Regions from separate parts of the Acidovorax sp. JHL-9 genome, predicted to be linked through region 3. Evidence: predicted binding sites of a transcription regulator. Region 3 holds the regulator's gene; each other region holds the start of a gene.
The links. The regulator NrdR, encoded in region 3, represses ribonucleotide reductase genes. The targets are predictions, from matches to a motif close to CACNANATNTNGTG.
Positions count from the first base shown of each region.

Region 1: K225_RS0119660 (ribonucleoside-diphosphate reductase subunit alpha) is a predicted target of NrdR. The motif match lies at 1,599-1,612, and genes of this name have one in related genera.
Region 2: K225_RS0101935 (ribonucleoside triphosphate reductase) is a predicted target of NrdR. The motif match lies at 1,828-1,841, and genes of this name have one in related genera.

Region 1 covers NZ_KE384507.1:116,872-120,146, forward strand. The annotation lists gene K225_RS0119650 (sigma-54 dependent transcriptional regulator) at 1-730, shown strand, start outside; gene ampD (1,6-anhydro-N-acetylmuramyl-L-alanine amidase AmpD) at 714-1,334, shown strand; gene K225_RS0119660 (ribonucleoside-diphosphate reductase subunit alpha) at 1,706-3,275, shown strand, end outside.
Region 2 covers NZ_AUEX01000002.1:65,522-68,796, forward strand. The annotation lists gene K225_RS0101925 (isovaleryl-CoA dehydrogenase) at 1-752, opposite strand, end outside; gene K225_RS0101930 (glycine zipper family protein) at 886-1,572, opposite strand; gene K225_RS0101935 (ribonucleoside triphosphate reductase) at 1,875-3,275, shown strand, end outside.
Region 3 covers NZ_AUEX01000019.1:24,383-27,657, forward strand. The annotation lists gene aroC (chorismate synthase) at 1-629, shown strand, start outside; gene nrdR (transcriptional regulator NrdR) at 1,052-1,501, opposite strand; gene glyA (serine hydroxymethyltransferase) at 1,520-2,764, opposite strand; ZMP/ZTP riboswitch at 2,802-2,954, opposite strand; gene K225_RS0113075 (lytic transglycosylase domain-containing protein) at 3,149-3,275, opposite strand, start outside.

The sequences.
Region 1 (3,275 bases), on a different contig from region 3:
TGGCGATCTGCCCCTGGCGATGCAATCGAAACTGCTGCGCGCCATCCAGGAGCGCAGCGTGCGCCCCCTGGGCTCGACCCAGGAGGAAACCGTGGACGTGCGCATCGTGAGTGCCACCCACCGGGACCTTGCTGCCGATGTGCTGTCGGGGCGGTTCCGCCAGGACCTGTATTACCGCCTGAACGTGATCGAAATCGTCATTCCGCCGCTGCGCGAGCGTCGGGAGGACCTGCCCGCCTTGTGCGCGGCCTTGCTGACCCGCATTGCGCACGAATCAGGCATCCAGCCCCCGATGCTCACGGAGCGAGCGCTGAACACCATCGCCAGCTACCCCCTCCCCGGCAATGTGCGCGAGCTGGAAAACCTGCTGCACCGGGCCGTGGCACTGACTGACGGGGAAGAACTGCATGTGGAGTGCGCCCCGTCCACGGCCGAGGCCTTCGGCAACCGGCCGCTCCGCCCCGCCTCGCCAGCGCCCGCCGCTCCCCCGCCGTCGGGCACCCCGGCGACGAGCGGGCCGGCCCCCTGCACCCCGCTGCCCAGTGATCTTCAGGCCTGGCTGGATCAGCAGGAGCGGGAGATCCTGGTGCGTGCACTGCGTGAGGCCAACTTCAACCGGACTGCCACGGCAGCGCGGCTGGGCATCAGCCTGCGCCAGATTCGCTACCGCATCGCCCGCTTGAACATTGCCGCGCCGAACGACAACGACGTGCATGACGACCTTGCCTGACGGGTCTCCTGCCCCGGACCTGTGGAACGCAGGCTGGCATCGGGACGCCCTGCGGCAGCCGTCGCCCAATTTTGGCCTGCGCCCCGGCACCGCCGCCGTGGACCTGATCGTGGTCCACTCCATCAGCCTTCCGCCGGGACACTATGGCAACGGGGCGGTGCAACGGCTGTTTGCCAACACGCTGGACTGGGACGCCCACCCCTACTTCCAAAGCATCCGGGGGCTGCAGGTGTCTTCGCACTTTTTCATAGCGCGTGACGGCACCCTCTGGCAATTTGTGGACTGCGACCAGCGCGCCTGGCATGCCGGCCAATCCAGTTACCGCGGGCGCGCCCAATGCAACGACGACTCGATTGGCATCGAGCTGGAGGGACTGGAAGGGCAGACCTTTGAACCGGCGCAATACGAGGTGCTGGCCCGTCTGTGCGCCGACATCCAGGAGCGCTACCCCATTGCCCATGTGGCGGGACACGAACACATCGCGCCAGGACGCAAACAGGACCCAGGAGCCGGATTTGACTGGTCGCGGCTGCAGAACCTGCTTGGGTGGCCTCTCGCCCGGTTTCCGATCGGCACTCGCAACGCGCCGCCGCCCGGCCCATGAAGGGGCTGTCGCGAGCCAGCATCACTCCTTGCAACGCGCTCACGACAAAGTGAAAAAAAAAATCGGACGCAATGCCCACGCGGGCTGCTACTGAAAAACCGCCTGTACGGCCCGACATTGCTTGATCCGGGTCATGAAATGCCGGCGATACGCGGCTCTCCGGACTTGTCAATACCCTGCCGAACAACCGTGCCACGGATGGTTTCAGGAGAGAAGGGTTTTCCCGGCTGTACACTACCGGTAGTGTCCTGAACACTATCGACACACCATAGCTAGTGTGCAACAGATTGAACGCCGTGCCCCATCCGGGCACCGTGACAGCCTTTCCAGTCCGTCAGCCCATCCCAGACAGCCCACAGAAGAGGAACCCCATGCAAGCTGCTTTGAACACCCCCGCCGCCCCCCTCGCAGCCCCCCCGCAAGCGCAGCCAGCACACAGTGGCGCATCCGCCAACGTGCTGACGCATTACCAGATCATCCGGCGCAACGGCGCCGTCGTCCCGTTCGAGCCGCAAAAGATCGCCGTCGCCATGATGAAAGCCTTCCTGGCGGTGCATGGCACGCAGGGCGCTGCATCGGCCAGCGTGCGCGAAGTGGTGGATACGCTGACCCAGAATGTGACCCGTGCGCTGATGCGCTCGCGTCCTGGCGGCGGCACCTTCCACATAGAAGACGTCCAGGACCAGGTGGAACTGGGCCTCATGCGCAGTGGCCACCATGAAATTGCACGGGCCTATGTGCTCTATCGCGAACGCCGCACCCAGGAGCGCGCCCGGCAAAGCGAAGAGCAGACGCCAGCGGCACCCCAGTTGCATGTGCTGGACAACGGCGAACGCGTCGTTCTGGACCAGGCCCGCCTCCAGTCCCTCATTGAGTCGGCCTGCACCGGCCTGGGAGCGGATGTGTCGGCCCTGCCCATCGTGGCGGAAACCATGCGCAACCTGTACGACGGGGTTCCGATGGAAGAGGTGTACAAGGCTTCGATCCTCGCCGCCCGCACCCTGATCGAGAAAGATCCGGACTACACCTATGCCACGGCGCGCCTGTTGCTGCACACCATCGTGCGGGAAGTCCTGGGCAAAGACGTCGCCCAGAGCGAAATGGCACAGAGCTATGTGGACTATTTCCCCCAGTTCATCCGCAAGGGCGTGGAAAACGACCTGCTTGATGAACGCCTGCTGCAGTACGACCTGCAGCGCCTGGGGGCCGCGCTCAAGGTCGAGCGCGACCTTGAGTTCGACTACCTCGGTCTGCAGACCCTGTATGACCGCTATTTCCTGCATGTCAGAAAAACCCGCATCGAATTGCCCCAGGCCTTCTTCATGCGCGTGGCCATGGGCCTGGCGCTGGGCGAAATCGATCGCGAAGCCCGCGCCATCGAGTTCTACGAAATCCTCTCCAGCTTCGACTTCATGTCCAGCACACCGACGCTGTTCAACAGCGGCACGCTGCGCTCGCAGCTGTCATCGTGCTACCTGACCACGGTGCCCGATGACCTCGATGGCATCTACGAGTCGATCAAGGAAAACGCGCTGCTGTCCAAGTTTGCCGGCGGCCTGGGCAATGACTGGACCCGCGTGCGCGCCCTGGGCAGCCACATCAAGGGCACCAACGGCGAATCGCAGGGAGTGGTGCCCTTCCTCAAGGTGGTCAACGACACGGCCGTGGCGGTGAACCAGGGCGGCAAACGCAAGGGCGCGGTCTGCACCTACCTGGAAACCTGGCACCTGGACATCGAGGAGTTCTTGGAACTGCGCAAGAACACCGGCGATGACCGCCGCCGCACGCACGACATGAACACGGCCAACTGGATTCCCGACCTGTTCATGCGCCGCGTGATGGAAAAGGGCACCTGGACGCTGTTCTCGCCCTCCAACGTGCCCGACCTGCACGACCTGTTTGGTGCCGCGTTTGAGAAAGCCTACGTGGCCTATGAAGAAA
Region 2 (3,275 bases), on a different contig from region 3:
GGCCGCCAGCGCGGCACGAAGAAGCAGGCGTGGCCGCCCTCGGCCGTGCGCGCCACCACCAGGTGCGCATCACACATGGGCGCCGAGAAAAACCATTTGTGGCCGCGCAGCAGGTATTCGCCACCGCGCCCGCCGGTACCCGAACGCAACGGCGTGGCCAGCGTGGTGTTGGCGCGCACATCCGAGCCGCCCTGCTTTTCGGTCATGCCCATGCCCAGCCAGATCGCGCGTTTTTGCGCCAGCGGCACATCGCGTGCGTCGTAGTCGTTGCTGAACAGCGGGGCCTGCAGCTGCGCCCACAGCGTAGGCTCTTTCTGCAGCACCGGAATGCTCGCCGTGGTCATGGTGGCCGGGCACAGCGTGCCCTGCTCCACCTGGCCATGCAGATAAAAACCCGCCGCCCAGGCGGCCCAGCGGCCGGGTTGTGTGTCGCGGAACGGCAGGGCGACCAGGCCCTGCCCACGGTACAAGGCCATGAGTGCGTGCCAGCTCGGGTGGAACTCCACGCTGTCGATGCGCCGCCCGCGCGGGTCAAAGCCATGCAGCGTGGGCGTGTGGCGGTTCGCCGCCTCGGCCAGGCGCCAGGTTTCTTGCGCACCCAGCTGCTGGCCGTAGGCCGACAGCTGCGGCCGCGCCCAGAGTGCGCCCGCACGCTCCAGCGCTTCGCCCAGGGCGGTGTCGGTGCCGAGCAGGTTGAAATCGGCCAGTTCGTCGAACTGGTTGAAAACCTCGTGCGTGCGCCAGGCGGTCATGGTGTGGGCCTCTTTCGTCTATCTTCGGGCGGCCACCATGATGTCCGGGAAGCAATGGCCAGGCAAGGTGCACGGGGGTGTGCGGTGCGTGTGTGAAAGATTCTGATAGCTCTTGGGCAGCACACCACGCACTTCAGCGCAACACCCTGCAATTGCCGAACTCGCAGCGGATCGCCAGCGCATCGCCGTTGGTGCAGGCCACGCTGTAGGTCTCGAACCCCGGGCCCTTGGCCGCCAGCGATGCCAGCGGCTGTTCGCTGCACGACTGGCTGCGCGCCAGGCGCTCGGCGCTGAAGGCGTCGGAGCCAATCTGGCGGGGCAGTGCCGGCGCGGGCGCGGGGCGCCATGGCCCCGGTGGGGGTGCGGCTGCCACCGGGCCGTGCCCCCGTGTCGCCATGCAGGCGGCCTCGGTGCGCTGGCGCCGTTCCAGCGCCTGCAGCCCCTGCGTGGCACCCAGCACGCCGCCCACGGCGGCCCAGTCGCGCACCGTGTCGTGCCCGTAGCCCAGGCCCCACACCAGCGCGGCCGTCACCAGGGCGCCCTGTACCAGGCCGTCCAGCGTTTCAGCCACCACGCCCACCTGCGCGGCGTGCTGCCTGCAATAGTCCAGGTCGGCGCCGTAGCGGGCGCTGGCACTGTCGTCGGGCGCCCGCTGTGCGGGCATGTCCGGGCTGTGTGCGGCGCAGCCGGCGAGCACCAGGGCGATCAGGCCGGTGCACAGTCCTTGCGGCAACGCTGGCAGGGCGCGCCTGCCGCCTTCCAGCCGTGGGCCACGGCCCATCACGGCGGCGATGGCGACCGTGGCGTGGGGGTTGTGCATGGTGGTCATGTCGTAGGTGGACGTCAGGGGGGGGGGAGGCGAGGGCGTTCGCAGGGGGTGTCAAGGCGGCAGTATGTACCAGTGCCCGTGTCGGCGTCACTCCGCCATGCGTCCGTGGCCAAGCTTGCAGAAGGGGTTGTTCAAGGTCCATCACGCGAAGGCGCTGCAGCGGCAGAACGCGCTTTTCAGGGGACTGGCCATGTCCGCTGTTTGTGCTTTATCAAACTATAGGTAGTGTTTGATGGGTATCGTGCACACCATAGGTAGTGTTTAAACCCCTTTTTGACGGATTGTGAAAAACCATGGCGTCCACCCTTGTCACCTTGCCCCGCGAAGTCGTTCTGCGCAGCGGGCAGCGCGCTCCTTTTGACGCCGAACGCATCCGTGCCGCACTCGCCAGCGCGGGCCAGGCATCGGGCGAATACGGCGCCGAAGAGGCGGCCCTGCTCACCGCGCAGGTCACCAAGGTGCTGGTCCACCGCTTCCACGGCGAGGCGCCCACGGTGGAGCAGATCCAGGACGTGGCCGAGCAGACGCTGATCGCCGCCAACCACCTGGCCACGGCGCGTGCCTACATCGTCTACCGCGAGCAGCACGCGACCTTGCGCGCCGACAGGCAGACGCTGGTGGATGTGGAAAGCTCCATCAACGAATACCTCACGCGGGCCGACTGGCGCGTGAACGCCAACGCCAACCAGGGCTACTCGCTGGGCGGGCTGATCCTCAACGTGGCGGGCAAGGTCACGGCCAACTACTGGCTCTCGCATGTGTACACGCCCGAGATCGGCGAGGCGCACCGCAATGGCGATATGCACATCCACGACCTCGACATGCTCAGCGGCTACTGCGCGGGCTGGTCGCTGCGCACCCTGCTGCACGAGGGGCTGAACGGCGTGCCCGGCAAGGTGGAGGCGGGGCCGCCCAGGCACATGAGCTCGGCCGTGGGGCAGATCGTCAATTTTCTGGGCACGCTGCAGAACGAGTGGGCGGGCGCGCAGGCGTTCTCGTCGTTCGACACCTACATGGCGCCCTTTGTGCGCAAGGACGGCATGGACTACGCGGCCGTGCGCCAGTGCATCCAGGAGCTGGTCTACAACCTCAACGTACCCTCGCGCTGGGGCACGCAGACGCCGTTCACCAACCTCACCTTCGACTGGACCTGCCCCGACGACCTGCGCGAGCAGGTGCCCGTGATCGCGGGCGAAGAAATGCCGTTTGCCTACGGCGACCTGCAGGTGGAGATGGACCTCATCAACCGCGCCTACATCGACGTGATGACCACGGGCGACGCCAAGGGCCGCGTGTTCACCTTCCCCATCCCCACGTACAACATCACCCGGGACTTTCCGTGGGAGAGCGAGAACGCGCAGCGGCTGTTCGACATGACGGCCAAGTACGGCCTGCCGTACTTCCAGAACTTCATCAACTCGGAGCTGGAACCGAACATGGTGCGGTCCATGTGCTGCCGCCTGCAGCTGGACCTGCGCGAGCTCTTGAAGCGCGGCAATGGCCTGTTCGGCAGTGCGGAGCAGACGGGCAGCCTGGGCGTGGTCACCATCAACTGCGCACGCCTCGGCTATTTGCATGCGGGCGATGAGGCCGGCCTGTTCGTCGCGCTCGACCGCCTGCTGGAGCTGGGCAAGCAGAGCCTGGAGACCAAGCGCAAGCTCATCCAGCGCCTCATGGACCAGGGCCTGTTCCCC
Region 3 (3,275 bases):
TGACGCAGCTGGGCGAGCTGCCCATCCCGTTCGAAAGCTGGGACCATGTACCTGGCAACCCCTTCTTTGCGCCGGTGGCCGATGTGGCGCCATACGAGGACTACATGGACGCCTTGCGCAAGGCCGGAGATTCCTGCGGTGCCCGCATCCGCGTGCAGGCCACGGGCGTGCCGGTGGGCCTGGGCGAACCCCTGTTCGACAAGCTCGATGCCGACATCGCCTACGCCATGATGGGGCTCAACGCGGTCAAGGGCGTGGAGATCGGCGCCGGCTTTGCCAGCGTGGCCCAGCGCGGCACCACGCATGGTGATTCGATGAGCCCCGGCGGTTTTCGCAGCAACCACGCAGGCGGTGTGCTGGGCGGCATCAGCACCGGGCAGGACCTGGAAGTGAGCATCGCCATCAAGCCCACCAGTTCCATCATCAGCCCGCGCGAATCAATCGACATCCACGGCCACAGCGCCGAGGTCATCACCAAGGGGCGCCACGACCCCTGCGTGGGCATCCGCGCCGCGCCCATTGCCGAGGCGCTGCTGGCCCTGGTGGTGATGGACCACGCCCTGCGCCACCGCGCCCAGTGTGCCGATGTGGTGGCCAGCGTGCCGCCCATTCGGGCTTCATTGCTGTAAGAGCCTGTTGACGATCTTCCAGGGGTCGCGCAGCGGTCTTTGCGCGATGGGATGCCAGGTGCGGTGCGCAGTGGATAGTCCGGCTATCCACAAGCGCCCCAACGCGGCAGACCGCCCGGCAAGGCAATTGCCCGAAGGGTTGGAGTGAAATCGGGCCGATGTACTTGGAGTGTTGGCGCCCCGGCTGCCGGCATGGGCGCGAGCCCATGCGGCGCATCCAAGGCATCCACTCATCCCGATGGCGCTCCAACGCGATTTTCTCCGAGATCGTCAACAGGCTCTTATGGTGAAGTGCCGTGTGGAAAGACCCACTGCCCGGGTTCCGTGGTGATGCCATCGGTCCACGATTTGCTATTTAAGTGATAGCTGTAGTGCCTGGTGCGTAAGCACTTTGGGCCCAAACGCTCTCAATCTGGCGCAATTTACTTGCGCACCTCATCGACCATCGCGCGGAAGTCGTCGATGTCCTCAAAGCTGCGGTACACGCTGGCAAAACGGATGTAGGCCACCTTGTCGAGCTTCTTCAATTCGCGCATGACCAGTTCGCCGATGCGGCTGGAAAGCACTTCACGCTGCCCCAGGTTGAGCAGCTTTTCCTCAATGCGCTCGATGGCGCTGTCAATCTGGGTGGTGCTTACGGGCCGCTTGCGCAGGGCCAGGTTGAACGAGGCGAGGAGCTTGCCGCGCTCGTACTCGATGCGGCGACCATCCTTCTTGACGATGGCCGGGAAGTTCACTTCCGGCCGCTCGTAGGTGGTGAAGCGCTTGTCGCAGGCGCCGCACTGGCGCCTGCGGCGAATGAAGTCCCCGTCTTCCGACACCCGGGTCTCGACCACCTGGGTTTCCTGGTGGCTGCAGAAGGGGCACTTCATTGGAGCAGCGCGCCGGACTTAACCGTAGACCGGGAAGCGGGCTGTCAGCGCATTGACCTTGGCGCGCACGGCGGCGATGTTGGCTTCGTCGCGCGGGTTGTCCAGCACGTCAGCAATCAGGTTGGCCGTGATGCGGGCTTCTTCTTCCTTGAAGCCGCGCGTGGTCATGGCGGGGGTGCCAATGCGCACGCCGCTGGTCACCATCGGCTTTTCCGGGTCGTTGGGGATGGCGTTCTTGTTGATGGTCATGTGGGCGGCGCCCAGCACGGCCTCGGCTTCCTTGCCGGTGATGCCCTTGGCGCGCAGGTCCACCAGCATCACATGGCTCTGGGTGCCGCCGCTCACGATGCGCAGGCCGCGTGCGGTCAGCGTCTCGGCCACCACCTTGGCGTTCCTGGCGACCTGTTCCTGGTAAGCCTTGAACTCGGGCTGCAGTGCTTCCTTGAACGCAACGGCCTTGGCCGCGATCACATGCATCAGCGGGCCGCCTTGCAGGCCGGGGAAGATGGCGCTGTTGATGGCCTTCTCGTGCTGGGCCTTCATCAGGATGATGCCGCCACGCGGGCCGCGCAGGCTCTTGTGCGTGGTGGAGGTGACCACGTCGGCGTGCGGCACGGGGTTGGGGTACACGCCGGCGGCGATCAGGCCGGCATAGTGGGCCATGTCCACCATGAAGATCGCGCCCACGTCCTTGGCCACCTTGGCAAAGCGGGCGAAGTCGATATGCAGGCTGTAGGCCGAGGCACCGGCGATGATGAGCTTGGGCTTGGTTTCGTGGGCCTTCTTCTCCATCGCGTCGTAGTCGATGGCTTCGTTGGCCTCCAGGCCGTAGGAGACTACGTTGAACCACTTGCCGGACATGTTCAGCGGCATGCCGTGCGTCAGGTGGCCGCCTTCGGCCAGGCTCATGCCCATGATGGTGTCGCCGGGCTTGAGGAAGGCCAGGAACACGGCTTCGTTGGCCGAGGCGCCGCAGTGCGGCTGCACGTTGGCGGCCTCGGCGCCGAAGATCTGCTTGACGCGGTCGATGGCCAATTGCTCGGCCACGTCCACATGCTCGCAGCCACCGTAGTAGCGCTTGCCGGGGTAGCCTTCGGCGTACTTGTTGGTCAGCTGCGTGCCCTGCGCCCACATGACGGCGGGCGAAGCATAGTTTTCACTGGCGATCAGCTCGATGTGCTCTTCCTGGCGCTTGTTTTCAGCCTGGATGGCGGCAAAGAGTTCGGGATCGGTTTGCTCGACAAGAGTTTTGCGGTCGTACATGGTATTGGCAGTCCTATGAACTTGTGTCCCTTGAAGCAGGGGCTGCCCAGGCGAACGGCGGAACACAGAAGGTTTTGAGCCTTTGCGGCACGCTCCCTAGTGGTTCGCAAGGGGCATGTCCTTGCTGGTTTCCACGTCAGCGGCGGCCCCCTGTGGGAAGCCGCGCCTATCGCCAGTCGCGTACGTCGCTAGTGTAGCCGACCAGCACCTGGCGCCCATGCCAGCATCCGGGGCGGCCTTGTCGCCCGATTTCGCTCCGGTCTTTGCGGGCGGTCTGCGGCGTTGCGGCGCTTGCCAAGAGCGGGACTATTGGCCGCACACCGCGCCTGGCATCCCCTCGCGCAAAGACCGCTGCGCGACCCCTGGGAGATCGTGAACAGGCGTTTACAGCAAAGCGAGCTTGTCGCCAGCGGTTTCAGGCGCAGTGACGGGGGTGGTGCGGGCCGGGGCCTGGGTTGACAGGGTGGCGGGTGGGTTCATGGGGGCAGAACGTCCACCAGCGACCTGGCGC